Regions from separate parts of the Rothia similimucilaginosa genome, predicted to be linked through region 1. Evidence: predicted binding sites of a transcription regulator. Region 1 holds the regulator's gene; the other holds the start of a gene.
What was found. Region 1 encodes HspR, which represses chaperone genes until heat shock. Its sites were predicted from a motif close to AAGTTGAGTCNNNNNGACTCAACTT; they were not measured.
Positions count from the first base shown of each region.

Region 2: clpB (ATP-dependent chaperone ClpB) is a predicted target of HspR. The motif match lies at 1,423-1,447, and genes of this name have one in related genera.

Region 1 covers NZ_CM138149.1:1,776,105-1,779,520, forward strand. The annotation lists gene QFX07_RS07295 (hypothetical protein) at 1-58, shown strand, start outside; gene trmB (tRNA (guanosine(46)-N7)-methyltransferase TrmB) at 265-1,071, shown strand; gene QFX07_RS07305 (heat shock protein transcriptional repressor HspR) at 1,318-1,788, opposite strand; gene QFX07_RS07310 (DnaJ domain-containing protein) at 1,792-2,769, opposite strand; gene QFX07_RS07315 (nucleotide exchange factor GrpE) at 3,141-3,416, opposite strand, start outside.
Region 2 covers NZ_CM138149.1:257,415-260,830, reverse strand. The annotation lists gene clpB (ATP-dependent chaperone ClpB) at 1-1,371, opposite strand, end outside; gene QFX07_RS01145 (NAD(P)-dependent oxidoreductase) at 1,638-2,321, shown strand; gene QFX07_RS01140 (HAD family hydrolase) at 2,340-2,996, shown strand; gene QFX07_RS01135 (Dps family protein) at 3,307-3,416, shown strand, end outside.

The sequences.
Region 1 (3,416 bases):
CGCAAACAACATTGTGCTGCTCGGCGCGGGCCTGGCACTGCTGGGCTCCAAGAAGTAGGCCCCACACGCTAACTCACTCAAACGACCTCACAAAAGTGCGGCGGGAACAGTATTCGTTCCCGCCGCACTTTTGTATGTTCGCTAAATTTCTACGCCCGTAGGATGTACATCGCGCCCACCCCACGCCCGGTTAGCTCAGCGTCACGCCAGCCCCACACACCACGAAACCGCACGGTGTAGCGGCGCTACGCTATTCTTTTAGGTATGTCTACTGAGAACACACAGCCTAGCCAGGCACCCGAATCTACCGAAGAAAAGGCCAAGAAGCCGGTTCCCGAGGAATTCTTCCGCCAGCCCTACTCCTTCGTCCGCCGCGGCGATCGCCTCACCGCGCGCCGTCAGAAGGCGTGGGACACCTACTCCCCCACCCATGTGCTGGACATCCCGCGCCTGCGCACCGATACTTCCGTAGCCCCCGAGGCGACTTTCGACCCGGTCAAGATTTACGGCCGTAAGGCGTACCAGGTCGTCGAGATTGGTTCCGGTCTGGGAGAGGCAATCGTGCACCGCGCAGTTGAGGTGCCCGAGGCAAACTTCCTTGCCGTTGAGGTGTACACCCCCGGCATCGCGGACCTGCTGCTGAAGATGGGTAACGCCGGCGTGGAGAACGTGCGTGTGGCTCAGGCGAACGCACCCGAGCTGCTCGACAACATGCTTGAGGAGAACTCCGTGGATGAGCTGTGGGTGTTCTTCCCGGATCCCTGGCACAAGTCCCGCCACCACAAGCGCCGCCTGGTGTCCCCGGCGTTTGCTGATAAGGTTGCGCGTGTGCTCAAGCCCGGCGGCATTTGGCGTCTGGCGACTGACTGGGAGGAGTACGCCCTGGTCATGCGTGAGGTTCTGGAGGCGCACCCCGACTTTGAGAACGTGAACCCAGGCGCCGGTGCGACCGAGGAGGATCCGCTGGGTGGCTGGGCTCCGCGTTGGGAGGGTCGTACTCTCACCAGCTTTGAGCGTAAGGCTCAGGAGGCGGGCCGCCGCGCGCACGATCTGACCTACCGCCGCAAGTAAGCGGAGCAGCGCTAGCAAGAGTTACCGCCATGTGATTTCCCGCCGCCGCGCAAAGTGCATACGTTAAGAAGGTGAGGCTCCCCGATCATTCGGGGAGCCTCACCTTCTTGTGTGTGGGTCTGAGTGCATGCGGGCGGGGGTCTACCCTACCTCGCTCGCACAACGCTAAGACGCACAAGCCTATATGGGTGGCTGACTAGCGCAGATGGGCCAGAACAGCCGAGCCGTTTATCCTAGCCTAACAGGTTAACGCGGCTTACGGTAGAGAACCACCGCCGAAGAACGCCGACGAGGCGCCGGGCGGGTACCGCGGGCAATATGCACCACATCGCCACTGGTACCGGCGGCGAACACGCGCTCCGCCATGCCCAGCTTCACCTTCGCGTCCTCAGCCTGACGCTGCAACGCCGCGATCTGCTCCTGTTGCTGCTCCACGAGGGATTCCAGCTCAATAATGCGGCGAATACCTTCCAGGGAGACACCCTCCTGCGAGAGCTGCTGAATCTGCTGCAGACGGTTCACATCACGCTGCGAATAGCGGCGCGCCTTACCCGGCGCACGCGAAGGCTGGACCAGGCCAATACGGTCGTACTGGCGCAGAGTCTGTGGGTGCATGCCGGCCAGTTCAGCCGCCACAGAAATCACGAAAACCGGGCGGTCCACACTGTGCAATGGTTTGCCGCTATGGGACTTAGATGATGATTCTCGAGATGCCATGGTTTACTTCGCCTTCTTCAACAGATCCTTACGCGGGTCCTCCTGCGGTACCAGTTTTACGAATTTATCGAATGCTTCCTGCGCCTCTGCGCTCAGCTCGGTGGGGAGTACGATTTCGGGGATGACCAGCAGGTCGCCGTCGCCGCCCTTAGCCTTGAAGCCGCGGCCCTTAGCACGCAGTCGGCGGCCGACCTGGCCGGGTGCCAAGCGCAGTTTCACGGTGGATGCGTCGGGCAGGGGCACCTCAATCACGGCGCCGTCGACGGCCTCGGCGAGGGTGACGGGTGCGCGCAGAATCAGGTTGTTGCCCTCGCGGGAGTACACGGAATCTTCGGAGACGCGCACGGTGACCTTCAGGTCACCGCCGCGCAGACCCTTGCCGCGCAGTCGAACCTTCTGACCGTCCTTGATACCTGCGGGGATGCGTGCCTCGGTGTGGGAGCCGTCCGGCAGGAACACAGTCACGGTCGCGCCGGTGTATGCCTGGGCGAGGCTGATGCGGGTGCTGGTAGTACTTTCTTCGGGTGCTGCGTGCTGTGCGCCGCCGAAGCCGCCACCACCCATGCCGCCGAAGTCTGCGCTGGTGAAGCCTGCGGAGCGTCGGGAGCCGCCGGCACTGCCACCGAAGAGGCCGCCGAGCAGGTCGTCAATGTTGATCCCTGCGCCGCCGTTGCTGAAGCCACCGAATGCGTCCGCGCCGGGGTAACCGGTGTAACCGCCACCGCCGAAACCCCCCATGCCTGCGGCACCGTAGCGGCGGATCTGGTCATACTCTTCACGCTGCTTCTTATCGGAGAGCACATCGTATGCTTCCGAGATTTCCTTGAACTTCTTCTCTGCTGCGGCGTCGCCGGGGTTAAGGTCCGGGTGGTACTTGCGTGAGAGCTTGCGATACGCCTTCTTAATGTCGCTTTCGCTGGCATCTTCGCTAACACCTAGGGTCTTGTAGAAGTCGTCAGTTATCCAGTTTTCGCTTGCCATGTTGTGTTTCTCCTTCGTGCGGTGATGCGCCGCCCTCCTCGGTTACGGGACGGCTTGCAGGGGCACCGCGTGCTTGTCTTAATACTCTATATAAAAGTTTAGTCTACTTGACTCAATTTTGAAAGGGCTAAGCCCAAAAAAATAGCACCCCTACAAGCCTGTTAACCGCCGCCACAGCCCACCGAAACCCGCGCCAACACCGGGCATAGCATCCCGGGCAAAACAGGCGCACCGGGCAGAACAGACGCGCCAGGCGGCCCGGGCAAATAGCTCAGGCAGAACAGCTCAGGCAAACAACAGGGCGGGCACTCCCCCATCAGGGAGAGCACCCGCCCGTCGTTAGTTATTCAGCCAATGCTTAGCCGACCGCCTTACGGTGCGACAGCCACAGCCACCTGAGCGGTACGAACCACGCGGTCGTTCACGCGGTAGCCGTAACGCAGAACCATGGAGACATGATCCTCGGCCACCTCGTCGGTGGGCTGCTGCAGTACAGCTTCGTGGATGTTCGGGTCGAAGGCGTCTCCTACTTCACCGAAACGCTCCACACCCTGCTTGCTGAGCAGCTCTTCGAGCTTCGCAGCGATGGAGGCAAAGGGGCCGTCCTGCAGGTCGCCGTGCTTACGTGCGGCGTCGATGTCGTCGAA
Region 2 (3,416 bases), 570 kb from region 1:
GGAGTCAAGCTGTTCTTTCTTGTCTGCCATGTCCTTGCGCAACGCTTCCAGACGCTCCACGGATGCGGGATCGGTTTCGCCGGCAAGCGCGAGTTCCTCCATGGTGAGGCGGTCCACGGCGCGGCGCAACTGGTCGATTTCCTCCGGTGCGGAGTCAATTTCCATGCGCAGGCGGGATGCGGCCTCATCGATCAGATCAATTGCCTTGTCCGGCAGCTGACGGGAGGGAATGTAACGGTTGGACAGGGTTGCTGCTGCAACCAGTGCAGAGTCAGCAATCTGCACCTTGTGGTGTGCCTCGTAGCGTTCCTTCAGGCCACGCAGAATACCGATGGTGTCATCTACGCTGGGCTCGCCCACGTACACCTGCTGGAAGCGGCGCTCCAGGGCGGGGTCCTTCTCGATGTTCTCGCGGTACTCATCCAGGGTGGTGGCACCAATCAGGCGCAACTCGCCTCGGGCAAGCATGGGCTTGAGCATGTTGCCTGCATCCATGGAACCTTCGGATGCGCCAGCACCGACGACGGTGTGAATCTCGTCGATGAAGGTCACAATCTGACCCTCGGACTTCTTGATTTCTTCGAGGACTGCCTTCAGGCGCTCCTCGAATTCGCCGCGGTACTTTGCGCCTGCGACCATGGAGCCCAGGTCCAGGCTGATGAGGGTCTTGCCGCGCAGGGATTCGGGCACGTCGCCGGAAACCATGCGCTGTGCCAGGCCTTCCACGACGGCGGTCTTACCGACGCCGGGCTCACCAATCAGAACGGGGTTGTTCTTGGTGCGGCGGGAGAGCACCTGCACGACGCGGCGAATCTCAGAGTCACGACCGATGACCGGGTCGAGCTTGCCCGCGCGGGCAATGGCGGTCAGATCGGTGCCGTACTTTTCGAGCGCCTGGAAGGTGCCCTCGGGGTCGGGGGTGTCCACGGTGCGGTCTCCTCGGACGTTGGGGATGGTCCGCGCGATGAGCTCTGCGGTAGCGCCGAGCTTGTGCATTGCGGTTGCAGTGCTATCGGTTCCGCTGGCAATGCCGAGCAGGATCATTTCGGTAGAAACGTAGGTATCTCCGAAGCCCTGGGCGCGGGTCTGTGCCGCCTGCAGAGCAGAGAGCGCGGCACGGCTGAGGGAAGCGTTCTGCACGGAGGCACCGGATGCCTTCGGCAGCTTCTTGATTTCAGCGGATGCTGCCTCAGAGATAGCGTCCACATCCAGACCTGCAGCCTTGAGGACTGCTACGGCGACGCCTTCACGCTGGTCCATGAGGGCCTTGAGGATGTGCGCGGTTTCAATAGTGGGGTTGCCGGCGGTTTGAGCGTTAGTATTTGCCGCCGAGATGACTTCTTGACTCTTGGTGGTGAACTTGTTGTCCATGATGTTCCTTTCGTATTTCGGGGGCTTATCCTATGTGCCCCTGCATTACATAACTTGAGTCTACTACACTCAATTATTCTGCGCAATAGGTTAACCGGGGTTTTGGAGATTAAAATTTCGGCAATAACCATGGGCGCTTCGCACGAATAAAGCGGCGAAAACACAGGCTCCAGCCATAAACTCCTTCCAAAAGCCCTATTGTTATAGTGACCACATTGGGTACTTGCAAGTTCCCACAATAATCACAGACAGAAATGGGGACCCACATGAAAATACTGGTTCTAGGCGCAACCGGCCGCACCGGCTATCTCTTTACCCGCAAAGCTCTGAAGGACGGGCACACCGTCACCGCCTACGTACGCAACCCCAACAAGGCCCTAGCGCTTTTGGGGGCGCACCACAATCTCACTATCGTTCCGGGAGCCCTGGACGACGCCGAGCAGCTCGCCGTAGCATCCTCCGGGCAGGACGTGATGGTTAGCATCTTGGGCCAGAAAGCCACGGTGCGAGAATTTCTCTCCTCCACGTTCATGCAGGATCGTCTGCCTCTCATCATGGAGGCGGTGGCGGGCGCAGGCGTGAAGCACTGTGTTCTGATGAGCGCATACGGCGTGGGCGATACGGTACGGACCGCATCACTCCCCATGCGCCTAGTATGCAAGGTCATCATGCGCGGCATTTTCACCGACCGAGTTAAGGCGGATGCCCTGGTCGCCGAATATCAGCCGTATATTTCACATGCGCATCCGGGCAGGCTGACCAATAAACCCGGCAGGGGTGGGGTGAAGGTATATGACATGGCGAGTGTCGAGCGAACTGCAGGCATCCCAACGATTGCCCGTGAGGACGTCGCTGATGCACTGCTCACTATCGCCAAGAACCCCCAGAACGCAGGTACGGATTTTTTGGTGACACTTGGGGACGTTGCCCTACGCTCACCCCAGAAATAAACCGGTAGGCTTAATGGCATGACGACTACGAACATCTTTCCCGCCGCCATTCTCTTCGACCACGACGGAACCCTCGTCGATACCGAACCCGTATGGGCTGCCGCAAAGGTTGCTCTCGCTGCAGAATTTGGCGGCGCCTGGACTGCGCAGGACACCCTCGACTGCCTGGGCCTATCCATGCAGTTCACCCTGGACCGCCTACGTAAGCGCGGTGTAAACCTACCGGATGAAGAAATCAACGAGCGACTCGTCACCAAGGTGCACGATGCCCTGGCACACCAGCCGGTCGAGTTCCTGCCCGGTCTTGAGCGTTTCCTCTGGGAGGTTCGCGAGGCGCAGATTCCGGCGGCAGTCGTCACGAATGCAGCCACCTCCGTGGCTCGCCGCACCGCAAATGCGGCACCTGAGGGTACGTTCTCAGCGGTTATTGGTAATGATGAAACCACACACCCCAAGCCGGACCCGCAACCTTATCTTTTGGCGGCCGAGCGCCTGGGTGTTAATCCGACACAGTGCGTGGCTCTTGAGGATTCGCCTTCGGGTGTGCGCAGTGCGGCCGCGGCGGGTATGCGTGTCATTGTTGTGCCGGGTGAACTGGAGGTTCCAGCAGAGCTGGGCACCGTGCACCTCAAACATGAGGAACTGACCCTAGAGGCGGTGCGCGCGCTGGCGTAGCCGCTTGGTTCGCAGATTGGAAGCTCTGCAGAAAACTGAATAGGCTTCACCATAAAGGGTGGGATGCGCGATACGAGATACTGTGCATCCTACCCTTTGCGCATGCCTGGGTGGTAAGCCGTGGGGATTTGAGCAGGGGCTTTTGAGCGAGGGCTTGAGGTCGGCGCAACACACAGATGACGATTTATTACGAATTAATCAAAATAACCTTGACAGTAGTTCCTTAAAATGATTTACTCAATAATAATGATTCGGCGGGGTACAAACCCCACCGAAGCACAAGCATCACAGCATCATGAAGGAGACCATCATGGCATTCGCAAACTACACCGCACCCGGCCTGACCATTGAAGAAGGCAAGGGCATTTCCGAGGTTCTCCAGGCACGTCTGCACGACCTGAACGACCTGCACCTGCTGCT